DNA from 4 places in the Paenibacillus jiangxiensis genome. Region 3 is predicted to be linked to each of the others. Evidence: riboswitches for the same ligand, from Rfam matches in the RefSeq annotation. Region 3 holds a riboswitch; each other region holds the start of a gene.

Region 1 (4,213 bases), on a different contig from region 3:
TTCCGAAACGGCCGAGCACGGTCCGGCGGCAAGACAATGGATCGGTGAAACCCGCGCTTCCTTTGCCGGCTACCGGATGGTGTGAAGTAAAAGCTTTACGCTCCGAGGCGCTCCGAAAACGAAGCATTCCTCCAATCGCTGTTGACCCTCCGGGCCAAAGGCGAACGCTTCGCTTTTCCGGAATTGCTTCGTCTTCTCCGCTGATTCGTGCATATCCCCTTTTTCAAAAAGAATAAATAAAAGGTCAAGGACAAAGACCATCCTTGACTTTTTTGCCAGTGAAAAGAGAGGGAATGACTTCTAACAAAATAAAGCATTCTCTGTATAATAGACAGGATGATTACCGATTAACCACTTCTTCTTCAAAACGTCCGATATTATCGTTTGTGCCGATGATGACCATGATGTCATCGCAGTGCACCTTATCCATTGCCGTAGGCGCAATCAGCACCCCGTTGCTGGTGTGAATAGCCACGATGCTGCAGCCGAATCGGGTCCGCGTATTGAGCTCGGACAGCGTTTTTCCATCCAGGCATGCCGGCACGTTCAGTTCCGCGATCGTGTAGTCCTTGGAAAGCTGCAGATAATCAAGCAGATTGGGGGTGACCAGCTGGTGGGCGACCCGTATGCCCATATCCCGCTCCGGGTATACAATGCGGTCTACCCCCAGCTTTTCCAGCGCCCTTCCGTGCAGCTTGGAGATCGCTTTGGCCACCACCGTCTTGATGCCCAGTTCCTTCAATAAAATGGTGGCGAGAATGCTCATCTGGATATCATCTCCGATGGCCACGATGCCGCAATCCATATTGCGGACCCCGATGGAGCGGAGCAGCTGCTCATCGGTTGCATCACCGGCCACCGCATGGGTCAGATGCTCGCTCATTTCCTCCACGACATCTTCATCCCTGTCGATGCCGAGCACCTCGCATCCCATTTCCATAAGCTGCAATCCCAGGCTGGAGCCAAAACGTCCCAAACCGATAATCACGAACTGCTGAGTCTTCATTGCTGATCTGTAACTCCCTTATCCTATAATCATTTTGCCTTCCGGGTGACGGTAAAGCTCTTTGTCCTGTTTTTTCCCCAAAGCGTACGCGAGCGTGATCGGCCCAAGCCTGCCCGCAAACATCGTGAAGCTGATCATTATTTTGCCGATCACCGTCAAATCAGGCGTCAGCCCCATCGAAAGTCCAACCGTGCCAAAAGCGGAGGTTGTTTCAAACAAAATCATCAAGAAATGATGATCCTCAGTAGTTGTCAATATCATCGTGACGGCAATGACGAGAAAAAGGGCGAGCAGCGTGATCGTAAGTGCCTTCAGAATACGCTCCTGCGCCAGCCGATAACGATAGATCACGACATCTTCCCTGCCGCGCACCATAGACACCACAGCTCCCGCCAGGATCGTAAAAGTCGTCGTTTTAATACCGCCGCCTGTTGAGCCCGGAGAAGCACCGATAAACATCAATATAATAATGAAAAACTGCGTGGCCTGACGGAGTCCGGCGATATCCAGCGTATTGGCGCCAGCCGTGCGCGGCGTAACGGACTGAAAAAGCGAAGCCAGAATTTTGCCTGACCATGGCAGGCTGCCGAGCGTCCTTGGATTTGTGAATTCGAAGACGAAAATGACCAAGGCCCCGGTAACAATAAGCACTGCTGTCATCGTAAGCACAACTTTGGTATGCAGGGACAACTTTCTTTTCTTGCGGTACCCCACCAGATCCGACATGACCACAAAACCGATACCGCCTGTAACGATCAAAAACATGGCTGTAAAATTGACAACCGGATCATTCACATACAACGTCAAGCTGCGGAATTCGCCGAACAGGTCAAAACCCGCATTGTTGAACATCGAAATGGAATGCCATACGCCAAAGTAAATAGCTCTGCCCACAGGCATATCAAAGGACCAGCGGACCGCGAACACCACGGCGCACACCGCTTCTATGATGAGCGAGTACAGCAGCACCTTGCGGATCAGGGCGACGATGCCCTCCATGGAGGTCTGATTCATCGCTTCCTGGAGAATGAGCCGTTCTTTCAGTGAAATTCTGCGTTTGAACACGAGAGCTACCAAGGTGGCCATCGTCATGAAGCCAAGACCACCGATCTGGATTAACAGCACGATGACGACCTGACCGAATACAGTAAAATGTGTGCCTGTATCCACTACGACCAGACCGGTCACGCAAGTGGCCGACGTCGCGGTGAACAAGGCGTCAATAAACGGCAGCGGCACCCCCGACGTATTGGATATGGGCAGCATAAGCAGCCCTGCTCCGAGCAAAATAATAAGGGCAAAACCACTCACAAGAATGCGCGGAGGAGAAAGAGCAAGCCACTTTAGTTTTGGAATTATCATTCTACACCCCTAGAAAAAGTCAATAAAAAAGACACCGGAAAACCGAGTGCCCTGACCAGGTTCCTGCTGCAGCCTACGAGGTTAGCTGACGGATTCGGACCGCAGAATTGTCCTATTCGGACCCGGCCATGACCAGGCACGAAATTCACCCCAATTTAATGGTTCCCCCGTTTTCATAATGAAATTCGGCATTTATGCAATTGCAAACAAATTATAAACCTTCTCCCTGGACATCACAAAAGAAGCTTTTCATGAAAAAGACTCAAATAACGCCAATTCAGTGCAAAAGATGCTGTCCTGCTGCAAGGAATCCTACATTATTGTATTCTTTCATCTTTTTCATCGTATTTGCACACGCTTATGAAGCGGTTGGCGGTCAACAGAACACTATGTTATCTTAAAATGGTCCAGATGAAGGAGGTATTAAATGAATCCCATAGGAAAACCGGTTAAATTAACCGCTGATTTCAAAAAGCTGAGCATCCTGGGCATCATCGGCCTCGCCGTGTTTCTGCTGCTGCAGGTGCTGCTGCCGGTGCTCGCATCCTTAAACCAGAATCAGCCGGGGGATGTAATCAGCAAACAGCAGGCAGTAGAGAGCGCTGAAGCTTTTGCAAAGTCCGTTTTAGGCTACGAAGGCTCAGCGGAAGAAATTCCGGCCCCGGCCTATGAAGCACAATCCGAGCTGTACGGTTATCTTTCCAGGGAGCAGCTGCTTCCCGAATACAACCGGGTGTGGAGCGGCAAATATCCTTATGAATTTTACCGGGTCAGTCTTCCCGACCCGGCTCAGGATCGAACCGTGATGGTTGATGTGGGGCTGCAGACGGGAAAACCTGCCGGTTTTATTATCCAAATGAGCGACGGATTTTATAACAGCACCGAAGCCCTCCCTGAGGGGGAAACCCGAAGCGGGCTGCTGCGGACGTACGAAGCGGGCCTGTCGCTTGCAGATAAAGAGGCATTGGCAGCGCCCGTGCTGAAGCAGATGGGATATAACACGGAAAATCTGACAGTGGAGAGCCGCGAAGACGAACCAGGGCTCACCTATTCGGATAAAGGAAGCATGATCGGGGATGCCGCGCTTCAGATCAGGTTGACGTTTGAAAACGGGGAAGTCCGTTCCCTGGGGTCCTCCTTTGCCGTGCCTCCTTCCCAAACGGAATATGTGGATCAGCAGACAAAGCTTGCGAACCTTCTGTATTATATTGGCTATATGCTGTTTTCCTTTGTACTCGGCGTGCTTGCCGTGGTGTATAGCAGCTTGACCCGGCGTCATACCTCGTTTACCCGCGGCATTGTTCTGAGCTTCGTTTATTTTGCCATTTCGGTGCTGACCCTGTTCAACATGATGCCTTATTTGCAGGCCCAATCCGCCAACAGAGACGCTTTGATCTTCGGCATCGGACTGCAAATCATCTTTAACCTGATGATGGGGGTTATTATTTATTTCTCCTTTGTAGGAGGCAATGGGCTTTGGAAAAAGGCTGGCCTTAATCCGTGGCCGCGCGCCAAGGAGCCCGGATACGGCGTGTATGTGCTGCGCAGTATGGGCGCCGGATATCTGTGGGCTTTCATCCTGCTGGGGGTTCAGTCCGTCATCTTTGTCATTCTCAACCTGCTGATCGGCAGCTGGTCCACCATAGATGAAACGCAGTCGCCGTATAATATGGTCTATGCCTGGCTGTTGCCGATCATGGCATGGATGGCCGGAATCGGGGAAGAAGCGCTTTACAGGCTGTTCGGCATCCCGATGCTGAGAAAGATCGTGCGCAGCACGCTGGCCGCAAGCGCCATCAGCTCCCTGATCTGGGCGTTCGGGCATACCTTGTATCCGATTTACCC
Region 2 (4,213 bases), on a different contig from region 3:
ATGGCCCGCATGGCAGGGATGGCACCGATCCGCAGCTTGGCACGCTAACGACCCAGGGGGCGCACTCCTTGAGCGTGGCGGATGTTGATCAGGACGGCAGGGATGAAATCGTCTATGGCTCGGCCACCCTGGATGATGACGGCAGCCTGCTGTACAGCTCCATGGATGAGATGCCCGAGCAGAGCGCCGCGCCGGGTACGATCGCCCGTCTGGGGCACGGGGACGCGCTGCATGTCACGGATATTGACCCGGACCGGCCGGGACAGGAGATTTTCATGGTCCATGAAGGCGGCACCTACGCTCCTTACGGCTATTCCCTGCGGGATGCGGCCACCGGTGAGGTCATTTATGGCGGATACACCGGCAAGGATACGGGACGCGGTATGGTGGGAGATATTGAGCCGAGGCACAGGGGACTGGAGACCTGGGCGGTCGGCCTGTGGACGGCCGCCGGCGAGCAGCTTAGCAGCAGCATGCCCGGCACCAATATGAACATCAAATGGGCCGCGGATATGACAACGCAAATTGTGAACGGGGCGATTGACGTCACGCCGGTGATCGAAGACTGGAAGCGCGGCGTCCTGCTGACAGCGGATGGAACCTTGACCAACAACTATACCAAAGGCACACCTTCGCTTGTGGCGGATATTTTCGGGGATTGGAGAGAAGAAATGCTTGTCCGCAAGGCGGACAGCTCGGCGATCCGGATTTATTTGAGCACGGAAGTAACGGACCGCAAGCTGTACACGCTTATGCATGATCCGCAGTACCGGACCGGTGTGGCACGGCAAAATACGGCCTACAACCAGCCGTCATATACCAGCTTCTATTTTGCTTCAGACACGGATTGGGCGGAGGTGCCGGTTCCCGTCTTCCATGCGCCCGCCGCGCTGAATGGTCTGCAGACCGCGCTCGATCAGTACCGTGCGGCCAAAGAAGTGAAGGGCGATCTCGCTTCCCGTCTGAACAGCACCCTGAAGCAGGCGCAAAAACAATTGGAGCAAGGGAATACGGGCAAGGCTGCAAGTTTGATGGAGAAGTTCATTTCCCAGATCGGCGGAAACAAAAAGGAGGAGCAGATTTCGCAGCGGGCTGCATGGAGTCTCACCCGGTATGCAAAGTTGTTTATTGGACAAAATGAAAAGTGATGTGAAGCAATAATTTTACGAAACTTTTCGGTCAAAAGATAAACCGCCCAGTAAAGGGCGGTTTAATACAGTCAAGGCTTCAGTTCATGCAGCATAATATTCATAATTGCAATCAGATAAGTTATTCAAAACTATACTTTGCAAGTATTTCCCCCCAAGGAGCTGGTCCCACTTCTCTAAAGCCTGATTTTGTGTATAGCAGTCTGGCTTCTTCATTATCTGGATTGTAGCCAAGCATTATAACCTCAGTTCTGTTATTGCTTTTTCTTATCTCATCAATAACCAGCAACATAGCTTTATAACCATGGCCTTGTCCTTGGAATCTTTCGTCAATCATAAAACGGTAAATCCAGTTGTTCCCATCCTCAGGATCTGGTCCATACATTGTAAATCCAATCATTACATCATCTTTGTAAATCGCCTTTGTTACAAATCCTTCTAAAAATTGCGCCTCTGCAATCGAGTAAAGATTTGCAGCCATAAACCTTTCTTGTTCCGGTTTTGGTTTTAGATAGGCACATTCTTCCCAATTACTCTTGGATATGGTTTGTAATGTAATCAATACTGGACTCCTCCTTGTATTCAGGGGAACCCTGTACGTGCTCCCCTACTTGGAAGACTTTTTCGGCACAGCATCAATTTGACATCGGTAATTTCTCATACCACATCACTCCTTTAAGAAGATGGATCAATTTCATTCGTCATCTTTTTTCGAACTTTGAACTGAGAAGTTCTCGTTAATATTAAACTACTTGCACCTACGATGGTAGTAAAATTCAGTTAGAATACTGAAGCCGTCCAACCGTATTTTCCGATGGTTATAGTGGCTATTAACACTTTTGGTATAGTGGCGCCTTAACAGGCTGCTTTGACAGCCTTTGATTAAAGCAAATTTTTGAAAGAATCGGGAATAACAAGTCTTTACACTATAAGCCGGGCGGGTGTATGATTCAAATCGTAATTTGATTTTTTTTATATGATAATTTTGCTTTTACCGCTGAATTTTCGCACAGAGCGGAAAATGGGGGAACCAAAGCGGCCGACTGATTCCGGCAGGAAAGGCGGAACAGATATGGCTTGCAGGGGTGAATCGCGGAGGAGATTCCAAGGTCTCGGACGCGTAGGGCGACTCTCTCGCCCGAATCCGACAGCTAACCTCATAAGCGTACAGGGAGAGGCAGCAAACCGACTAATATCCAGTCCATGCTTTATTGGCATATGGACCTTGGGAGAAGCCGCGGGAAGCTACTTGGACGCCCTGGCTTCTTTTTTTGTATCTTTGCTGCCCGAATATCGAGGAGGATCTGAATGCAAACCGAGACCATTCTCGTTGTTGCTCCTAACAACGACGGCCGAAAATTTGTGAAGCTGCTGCAGCATCACCATTTGCCCTTTGCGGTTCTGACGAACAGCACCGCAGAAGAGAAGCATTTTGAGAAGCAGGGGGTGGAGCAAATTCTTCGGATCGATACGTCCATGACGGAGAAGTGGGTCATTCCCAAAATGACGGTGGGCTGTATTTTCATATTTGAGAGCAGTCTCAATCTTACCTGCCGCTATCTGCAAATCTGCAGGTCATGGACAGAACGGGAGATTCATGTCATTACCCGGCAGCTGATGCATCCGAGGGGTGTTTACCAGCGGATGGGCGCGGACCATGTGATTTATACCAAGACAGGAGAAGTCGGTTTTATCTTGAACGGACTTAGAGATGGATGCCGGTAATATGTTTGTTACAATGTACGTATTAACGGTGCGGACTAAGCGGCGGGGTCGCTAAAGCTCAGGCTGGACGGCGGACCGTGCTAATCGGAGGGGGATATGGCATACATATTTGCATTTCTGAAAAAGTACCGCCTCGCCTCAATTGTTGCTATTTTCATGATGCTGGTGGAGCTGTCGGTTGAGCTGCTTCAGCCGTGGATCATTTCCAGAATTATCGATGACGGTATTCGGACGGGCAATCTGCAGGCCGTCTGGCTGTGGGGCGGCTTTCTTTTGGCAGGGGCAGCCGTCGCATTTGCCGCCGGCATCATTGGCACATTTTATGCGTCACATGCCAGCCAGGGATTTGCTTATGATTTGCGGAGCAGACTTTACGTGATGGTGCAGTCTTTTTCCTATGCGCTGTTCAGCCGGTTCGCGGTCTCATCGCTGATCACCCGCCTTACTGGCGATGTATCGCAGCTCCAGGATACCATTTTCATGAGCCTTCGCTTTATGTCCCGTGTGCCGCTGCTTGTTTTGGGCAGTGTCATCATGTCGCTCGTGGTCAACGTCAAGCTTGGGCTGCTTCTGACGGTTACTGTTCCTGTACTGCTGGTGTTTCTATACCTTGTAATGAAGAAAGCATCGGCTTTGTTCCGCGGCGTGCAGCGCCGGCTGGACAGCGTCAACGGCTCTATTCAGGAAAATCTGACCGCGATCCGGCTGATTCGGGTATTTGTGCGCATGGGGCATGAAATCGGGCGTTTCTCCCGTCTTAGCGGAGAATTGATGAAGGGCACCGTTCGTGCGCTGCGGCTGACAGAAACGACAATGCCGTTCATTTTGCTGCTGATGAACCTGGCCATTATAGCGGTGCTGTGGAACGGAAGGGTGGATATTGCCGCAGGTGAGGCTTCAGTCGGCGAAGTTGTTGCAGTTGTCAACTATGCGCTAAGGACGATCGGCGCGTTGTCGGCACTGTCCTGGATTGTGGTTACCTATTCCCGTGCCGGAGCATCGGCACAGCGGATTGGTGAGGTGCTGGCAGCGGAAGACAGCGCTTCAGGATATGCGAACAACACGCGAGAAGTGAGGCCCGTTCAGGGACAGGTGGAGTTCCACAACGTTGGGTTCCGTTACTCGGAAGGCAGCGCCCCTGTTCTGGAGGATATTTCATTCCAGGTGCGGCCGGGCGAGCGGGTGGCGATCATGGGGGCGACCGGTTCGGGCAAGTCTTCGCTTGTTCAACTGATTCCCAGGCTGTATGAGGAGACGGAAGGCGTCGTATTGATCGACGGCATGGACGCGAAGCAGCTTGATGTGAGGCAACTGCGGGATGCCATCGGTTATGTGCCGCA
Region 3 (4,213 bases):
AAAGCTCTGCAGATCTATTATTATAGAACGGTTCGATACGAGGATCCGCTGGCTCATTATCGCCAAATGATCCGCGACTTCGGAGATCTGAATTTCTTTTTAATCTTTTTTATACCGCTTGCGATCTTGTTTTTCTTTTTGTTGACCAAGCCTTATGCCAAATACTTTCGCGAAATCTCAACAGGGATTCATCGGCTTGCCAATGGTGATTTTAAAAGCCGTGTGTTTATTTCATCAAATGACGAGCTGGGGATGATCGCGGCGGACATCAATCTGGCCAGTGAAAAGCTGCAGCAGGCGGTGGAACGAGGGGATTTTGCCGAAAGCAGCAAGGATCAGCTGGTCCTGAATTTGGCCCATGATTTGCGTACGCCGTTGACGTCTGTCCTGGGTTACCTGGATTTTATTCTGCAAAACGATCAGCTGACGGCGGAGCAGGTGAAGCATTATACGACCATTGCCTTCACGAAATCGCAGCGCCTGGAGCGTCTGATTGATGAATTATTTGAAATTACGCGAATGAACTACGGCTTGCTCACCCTTGATAAGAAACCAATTGACCTTAGCGAGCTGCTCACTCAATTAAACGAAGAGTTATATCCTGTCTTTGAAAAAAATCATCTGACGGCCAGATTGACGCTCGTTCCGCATGTGCAGCTTTTAGGGGACGGAGAGCTGCTGGCCCGTGTGTTTGAAAATCTGCTGGCAAATGCCGCCCGTTACGGGCGAGACGGTCAGTTTATAGATATGATCTGTAAGTTTGACGCAGGAGAAGCGGTTGTCCAGGTGGTGAATTATGGCGATTCGATTCCCCCGGAAGATTTGCCCCATCTTTTTGATATGTTCTATACCGGGGACAAAGCCAGGACACATCAAGAGGGAGGCACTGGCCTGGGCTTGTTCATTGCGAAAAATATTGTCGAGCGGCATGCTGGAACCATTTCCGTTCAGAGCGATGTAATCCGCACGGTCTTCGAGGTGCGTTTGCCGCAATAAATATGTCGGACTGCAGTCAATCCCGTCATTGAGACGGTAAGGAGATATCAGACATACCAGACATAAAGTGATGATATTGAGATGTAAAGGGCTCTGCTGGCGCAAGAATAGCAGAGCCTTTTTTGCTATGGATTGATTCTGGAAATATAGAGGGTTGCTATTAGACTCTTAAATTAAGGCACTATAATAAGCGCTTGATTTTTGAAACAACTCTTCAGAGTCCGGGTCAAACCCTGTGCCAACCGTGTGTGTGACGATATTTCGCAAAGACGCAGGCTCATGATCCACCTCATTCTCCATCCACTTCACCTTCAGGGCACTGGACAGCAGCTTTAAAGCAGAACAGGCGGGACCGATCAGGTGATCCTTGTGGATTTCCAGCGGATAGCCCTGAAGCCACAGGAGTTTAGCGTAAGCCATGGTTTCAATCAAGGTGTTTTTGTCGCCAGGATGAATATGATGTATGCGATTCCTGTTGACTCGTATATTCGAATTCTCCATTAGATGCCGTGTACTTGTGCGTATCAGGATTTCTGCGGCGATAAACTTGTTTTCCATACGGGCGCAGAGATCAAGCAAAGCGGTTTGGGTCATATCCGCCTTGTTTTCTCCCCATAAAATCCGGTGCAGTCCAGTGGTGATAAGTGCTTCTTGAATGGTCATTCCCTTCAAGCTGTGCAGAAAAGATGCCCATTTGACAATATTAAAGCTTCTGTCATTTACCGACATCACGCATTCTCCCCAGCCAGTGTAGGTACCACAGTTGATCTGCAGCAATCCATAGCGGCAGCCTCTTAACCTTCCCCTTCCTCTCTGGTAACAGGTATCAATGTCAAACTCGAAAAGCTGAATCCCTGTAATACGTGCCTCGGTCATGAAGTTTCCTTTCATGCTCATCAAGGGTTGAAGCTGATAGTGTATCGTGTAATCCTCCATGTTTCATTTCCTTTCATTCAGGTCTCGGACGCTTACGAGGTTAGCTGTCGGATTCGGGCGGAGAGTAGCCCTACATGAATTTCAATTCATGATTCACCCCAAGGCTGGTTAAGCCGTTCCGGTTCCCCCGCTTCCCGTTTACGGAAATTCAGCGATTACAACACTGCGCGTATCTTTCCATTCGAACTGAAAATCATAATAGTCCTGATGATTGAGGATGTAAAGCAGGCCTTTTTCATTTTTACACTTTTTTTACGCCTCCTGCCGAGATCTTAACCCCATTTTTATACCGAACCGTATTATCATTGCTCTGTGCTGAGGATAACTTCTACCCGAAAGAATGAATTTCTGCCACAGGAGGCACTCTATGAAAACTCGAAAACAGGATTCGCGAATTTGCAGTACACGGCCGTCAGGGCATTGCTGTCGGTCAATGATAGTGGGAGGTTGAGAATACATGCTGGATATCGTAATGGTAGTTTCTTTGATTCTGTTAACTTTGATGATGGTTGGATTACTGGCCTGGGCCGGCAAGGTGGCGGAGGAAGGAAGTGACCGCTCATGATGTGGCTGCTCGGTATCGTGGTTCTTCTGGTTGGCGTGTACCTGACTTACGTGCTGCTGAATCCGGAAAAATTCTAATGGGTCTGTAGAGGAAGGAGTTCAAACGTTATGTTCGCTGTTTTGTCTATCGGGGGGACGCTGCTGCTGGTGCTGTTGCTGGCGCGTCCAATGGGTCTTTATTTGGCCCGGGTATTTAACTATGAATCGTCCAGATTGGATAAATGGTTCGGGTGGATCGAGAAGCCAATCTATGCGCTTGGCGGCATCCGTCGGGACAATCAGTCCTGGAAGCAATATGCGCTGTCCGTTGTGCTCAGCAATCTGGTTATGATTCTTTTGGTATATTTGATTTTCCGGGTGCAAAAGTTTCTGCCGCTGAACCCGAGCGGTATTGAGAATATGGAGCCGACGCTTGCCTTTAATACGGCGATAAGCTTTATGACCAATACGAATCTGCAGCATTACAGCGGGGAAAGCGGGCTTTCCTATTTCTCGCAGATGGCAGCCATCGTATTTATGATGTTTACGAGCCCGGCTACGGGGCTTGCGGTTGGCATCGCCGTGATCAGAGGACTTGCGGGCAAGCCGCTCGGCAACTTCTTTGTGGACCTGGTCCGCGCGATCATTCGTATCTATTTGCCCATTGCCTTTGTTGCTGCGTTGATTTTTATCACGCTTGGCGTGCCGCAGACGCTGGATGCCACGGCTGTAGCGCATACGATTGGCGGGCAGGTGCAGGAGATTGCGCGTGGTCCAATCGGGTCATTCTTATCTATTAAGGAATTGGGGAATAACGGTGGAGGATTTGTCGGAGTCAACTCGGCGCATCCGTTCGAGAACCCTGACGCTATCAGCAATGTACTGCAGATGGTGATTATGATGCTGCTTGTGACTGCACTTCCTTTTACGTATGGCAAAATGGTCGGCAACGCCAAGCAGGGGCGTGTTCTGTTCGTGTCGATGGCGATGCTCTTTATTGTTATGCTGGGGGTTTCACTGAGCTCGGAGAATGCCGGCAATCCTGCACTGAATGCCATGGGAATCCAGCATGAACAAGGCAGCATGGAAGGCAAGGAGGTCCGCTTCGGGACGGTGCAATCCTCCCTGTATTCCGTGGTTACGACAGCATCGGAGACGGGAGCCGTCAATACGATGCATGACACCTTGACGCCGATTGCCGGATTGATCACGCTCGCAAATATGATGCTGAACACGGTGTTCGGCGGTGTAGGAGTAGGCTTCATCAACGTTCTGATGTATGCGATGATCGGTGTATTTTTGTCCGGTCTCATGGTTGGGCGGACGCCGGAGTTCCTTGGCAAGAAGATTGAAGGACGGGAGATGAAGCTGATCGCGGTCACGCTGCTGATCCAGCCGCTGCTGATCCTTGCCCCGACGGCGCTTGCTCTGAGCACGAATCCGGATACGATCTCGAATCCCGGATTTCACGGGCTGACACAGGCCTTGTATGAATTTACGTCCTCAGCCGCGAATAATGGCTCCGGCTTCGAAGGACTTGGCGACAATACGCCTTTCTGGAATATTGCGACAGGAATCATTATGTATCTGGGACGCTATTTCTCAATGGTTACGATGCTGGCAGTTGTAGGCTCGTTGGCTGTTAAAAAGCCCGTACCGGAAACGTTGGGCACGTTTCGAACCGATAACGCCTTGTTCGCAGGGGTGTTCCTGGGCTCGGTGCTGATTGTGGGGGCTT
Region 4 (4,213 bases), on a different contig from region 3:
TTGCGATGAAGGCGGCGGCGATGGCGTGGGAGAGCTTCTCCATGTCACTGAGATCGGCAAGAGCCGCAATCAGACCGACGACCGCCCCGAGCACCCCCAGTGTCGGAGCATACATGCCAGCTTGGGAAAAGATCTGCGCACCGGCCCGGTGTCTTTCCTCCGTGGCATTGATATCTTCCATAAGAACATCACGCACGAATTCCTGATCATTGCCGTCAATGATCATCCGCATCCCGCTGCGCAGAAAGGCGTCGTCGATCTCTTCCACTTTGGGTTCAAGGGCCAGAAGACCTTCACGACGGGTGATGGACGCCCACTCCATAAAAGTAGTGATCAATTGCTGGCGGTCAGGCAGCTTTTGCTCAGTGAAAATTATTTTGAAAAGCTTGGGTACTCTCTTCATATCCGACATCGGGAAGGCCATGAATACACTGGCGGCTGTGCCTACAAAGATAATCATGTAAGCAGCAGGGTTATTGACCAAATTGACGACAGGCGCCCCTTTGAGGATCATGCCGACAACCAGGGATACGAGCCCGAGTGCAAGTCCTATAATTGTTGAAATTTGCATTGTACACCTCGTCCATGAGAAATTGGTAGAACATCCGGTCGGCCAGGGGACATCCTTGCCCTCCAACGCATTTTGATGAAACGGATTACCATATTTATCGACAAAAGCCCCTTTTTTTTTAAGGGGGATTTCACGGTATAATGAAGACAACTCTGTTTAATGACAATTTTGAGAACATGAATTCAATCTGGAATAAGGAGCGGAGAGTTCGCATGGGTGTTAAGCATGGAAGGGAATATGAGCATATTCTTAAGGAGTTAACGGCTGCAGTAGGGCGTATTCCGGACAGCTACCTTTTTTTTGAAATGGAAGCAGAGGAATGGGAGTGTCTGGGCGGCGAGGAACGTGTCGAGGTTCAGGAGGCGCTGGCCGAGGATCTCTTTTATGCGCTTGGGGAAGAGCCGGTTATTCCGGTCGGCAGCGGAGTCGTCATTCATGACCGGAACCACTACCGGATCGATGTTCTGATCGGAGAAGAGGAGCTGACCTTCGTGTCGCTCGTATAACATAACCATGTGGATTTCTCACCGAAGCCATGGTAATATGAAACACGATATAGGCACTGACCCTAAAGACATCAGGAACGGCTTCCGTATAACGGAGAGGAGTAGGAATTACAATGCCTTTTACATTAGAGGAAATAGAGGCTCATCTGGAGAGGTTGGAGGGCTGGGAGCTTGAAGAGGGACGCTGGATTGTCCGAAAATATGTCTTTTCCAGCTTTATGAGGGGAATCGCATTCGTGGATGAGGTAGCTGGTATTTCGGAAGCATTCAATCACCATCCGTTTATCACCATTGATTACAAGACGGTCACACTGCGTCTTACCTCATGGGATGAAGGCGGGATCACAGCAGTAGATATAAAAGAAGCGCAGCAGTACAATGAAGCGTTCGAGCGAATGCGTTCGGAGGATTAACCCTACAGCCGAATTTAACTTAAGCATAATAAGCGTTTAAATGGAAAAACGCCCTGGTCTAGAGTTAATTACTCTGAATCCGGGGCGTTTGGTATATCGTCTGTACCTTTACCATTTTTGTAGACCATGCAATGAAAAGGCTTCATCCCTTCGGGAGTCTGGCGCTCGTAGGTATCGGTAATCCGAAAGCCTGCCGACCGGTAGGCTTTGATGGCCCGTTTGTTCCAGACGAGGACTTCGAGGTCGATCTCATTTTGCGGCGTACGGCGCCTGGCTTCCTCAGCGATAGCCTTCACAAACTCCGCGCCATGTCCATGACCGCATAGCTCGGGACGCATTCCTAGACCAAGGCGGGTCACCCCTTCCATGGGGAAATACTGGGCAAATCCGCACAGATCGCCTGACTCAGCCAATACGGCGACATATTGGGAGCTTCGCAGCTCCGGGTTGGCGAATTCGATATCGAGAGCCTTCATTTGCTCCCAGGGGAGCCAGCCGTAAATATCATAAGGCGGTTCATATTTCCACTCGCATATGGCAGCCGCCTGCTCTTCACTCATCGGAACGACCTGATAGCTTGTTGATCCGGCGGACATATTCTTTTCCCCCTACACATTACTACTTAAAAATGGTACTCCAGTTAAACCTGTTTGGCAATAAAAACAGCTTCAATTCCAATCGGAATCGAAGCTGCTATTGAAGTTCATATGAATGATGTAATGATTTCTAGTCAAGGGCAACAGATTCGTAAGTGGATGTGCTCATGACACGTTTGGCACCAAGATACCGATTGGCGTAGTAGCTTTCGTTCAAGGAGCTGACGGTAACACCACGCGATGAGGAGGAGTGGGCAAACTTGCCGTCCCCTACAAAGATACCTACATGTGAAACTCCTCTTCCGTTGGTGTTAAAGAATACCAGATCGCCAGGTCGCATTTCATCCCGTGAAACGGAGGTTCCCATATCGAATTGGGAGGAGGATTGGCGTGGAAGATCGAGACCAAGCTTCTCAAATACATAACTTGTAAATCCGGAACAGTCAAATCCGCTCAACGTTGTGCCGCCTGCTCTATAAGAAGTGCCTTTGGCATCCTGGATGATCTGGTCCATTTTAGAGTCCGCATATACGCTTCCTGCGCCGAACGAAAACGCCGAGAAGGCGATTGCTGCACTCATGAGTGCGATGGTTAGCTTCTTCTTCAAAAAAATACAAACCCCTTCCAATGCCTGCGAGGTTAGCTTAAGGGTTCGGTAGAAGGTTCCCCTATGATCCCTCTGTTGCGAGATCAATTCACCCAAAACTGGTTCCCCCGCTTCCCAGGTGCCGGGAATTCGGCTTCACTTAGATATGCACCTTGAAGCGTATGAACAATCATGAATGGTTTGTCTAAAAAGGTTACAACAATAATTACAAAGTTGTTACTATCAGTTCACTGCGACTATTGTAACAAAGGCAGCATGGTTTGGCAAATGTTTCATAGCAAAAAACTTCAAAAAAATAGTCTCTGCAGCAAGCAGAGACATAAAAGATCGAAAACACTATGTTAAGTGTAATTGAATGAACCTATACTTTTGATAAATCAATATATTTTTATTCGCTGAAATGCAGGGGTTGGCATCAATTTACTCCTTGGCGAACGAATCACAGGCCGTATTCCATAAATGATACTGTGCGGACGTATGCCATATTGTAAAAAGTGAAGAAATAAAATGGTAGGTCTGATGCAGAATGAGTGCAAGCAGCCCTGTCCACAGCCAGGCCGAAGCGGTAAAGATAGAGAGCAGGACGATTACGGATGCTCCGAGCAGTGCGGATATTCCGATACCGGGCAGGATTCGCCGCATGCAGCAGGCGAGCGAGAACCACGCGCCCCTCCCACTGATCGTTCCGAACTGCATGTACATCACGCATTGACGGATGAGCCAGGCCAAAACGCCCCATAAAGCGATGTAGGGGAGAAGACGGACGGCAGCCAGGAGCGGCTCGTTCATTGAACCGGACAGAGTCTGCAGCAGACGCGGTATAATCCAGTATCCGGGAAGCAGCAGAAGGCAGATTTCAACCATGTAATATAAAAGGGACGAACGCCAGAACAGACGGATGCCGATGAGAAAGGAGCGCCGCCCCTGTTCTTTCTTCATGTGCAGGCTGTAATACACACCCACCCGGACCAAAGGGGTCAACAGCATGCGCAGCATGATGACCGCAAGCAGAACCCAGAAATACAGATGGACGGAAGAATTTTGCGTCAATGCAATTTGGCTCTCCATCCAGAATAAGGTCTGATTGAGCTCGCTCTGCCCGCTTCCCGGATAACGCAGCAGCAGGGGCACGATCCCCGACTCGGTGTATTTATAGTTGAATACTCCCCAGACAAGACGGTAGATAAACAGCAGAATTACGATGAAAAAGTGCAAGCGGACGAGCGTCCAACCCTCTTTGACAGAATTCATCACCTCGGACACCTCACCATGACAGACTTCCAATCAGAGCTTCAGCCAGCCTGGTCATCCCCAGAAGCCAGCGCGTTTCGGTTTTCTCCGGCAGCTTGGCCAGCAGTGTGTTATTCAGGTGGTTGTTCTCCAGAGGGATCGTATGAAGGGGATCAATGACCACCGAGACTGCAGGGGACCGGCTTTGAATACGGTAGGTTACCTTTTGCTGCTTGCCGTCCCATGTTTTCTGCACGCTGCTTTTATCCTCGAACGTAATCTGTACGGGC

Evidence for each region. Region 3 has a riboswitch for cyclic di-AMP ahead of ACI1P2_RS09030 (hypothetical protein). Riboswitches for the same ligand answer to the same signal wherever they lie in the genome.
Region 1: linked by a shared signal. The riboswitch ahead of ACI1P2_RS20630 (TrkH family potassium uptake protein) and the one ahead of ACI1P2_RS09030 (hypothetical protein) in region 3 are both predicted to bind cyclic di-AMP.
Region 2: linked by a shared signal. The riboswitch ahead of ACI1P2_RS01010 (hypothetical protein) and the one ahead of ACI1P2_RS09030 (hypothetical protein) in region 3 are both predicted to bind cyclic di-AMP.
Region 4: linked by a shared signal. The riboswitch ahead of ACI1P2_RS28640 (C40 family peptidase) and the one ahead of ACI1P2_RS09030 (hypothetical protein) in region 3 are both predicted to bind cyclic di-AMP.

What each region holds. Positions count from the first base shown of each region.
Region 1 covers NZ_JBJURI010000023.1:7,217-11,429, forward strand. The annotation lists gene ACI1P2_RS20620 (LysR family transcriptional regulator) at 1-85, shown strand, start outside; gene ACI1P2_RS20625 (potassium channel family protein) at 341-1,006, opposite strand; gene ACI1P2_RS20630 (TrkH family potassium uptake protein) at 1,025-2,368, opposite strand; cyclic di-AMP (ydaO/yuaA leader) riboswitch at 2,424-2,569, opposite strand; gene ACI1P2_RS20635 (CPBP family intramembrane glutamic endopeptidase) at 2,796-4,213, shown strand, end outside.
Region 2 covers NZ_JBJURI010000001.1:216,087-220,299, reverse strand. The annotation lists gene ACI1P2_RS01020 (rhamnogalacturonan lyase) at 1-1,148, shown strand, start outside; gene ACI1P2_RS01015 (GNAT family N-acetyltransferase) at 1,270-1,710, opposite strand; cyclic di-AMP (ydaO/yuaA leader) riboswitch at 2,134-2,328, shown strand; gene ACI1P2_RS01010 (hypothetical protein) at 2,457-2,873, shown strand; gene ACI1P2_RS01005 (ABC transporter ATP-binding protein) at 2,970-4,213, shown strand, end outside.
Region 3 covers NZ_JBJURI010000007.1:22,556-26,768, reverse strand. The annotation lists gene ACI1P2_RS09035 (sensor histidine kinase) at 1-996, shown strand, start outside; gene ACI1P2_RS09030 (hypothetical protein) at 1,165-1,893, opposite strand; cyclic di-AMP (ydaO/yuaA leader) riboswitch at 1,947-2,096, opposite strand; gene kdpF (K(+)-transporting ATPase subunit F) at 2,494-2,574, shown strand; gene kdpA (potassium-transporting ATPase subunit KdpA) at 2,605-4,213, shown strand, end outside.
Region 4 covers NZ_JBJURI010000043.1:25,809-30,021, reverse strand. The annotation lists gene motA (flagellar motor stator protein MotA) at 1-571, opposite strand, end outside; gene ACI1P2_RS28655 (hypothetical protein) at 784-1,077, shown strand; gene ACI1P2_RS28650 (4a-hydroxytetrahydrobiopterin dehydratase) at 1,191-1,490, shown strand; gene ACI1P2_RS28645 (GNAT family N-acetyltransferase) at 1,559-2,086, opposite strand; gene ACI1P2_RS28640 (C40 family peptidase) at 2,217-2,693, opposite strand; cyclic di-AMP (ydaO/yuaA leader) riboswitch at 2,700-2,838, opposite strand; gene ACI1P2_RS28635 (hypothetical protein) at 3,114-3,944, opposite strand; gene ACI1P2_RS28630 (M1 family metallopeptidase) at 3,958-4,213, opposite strand, start outside.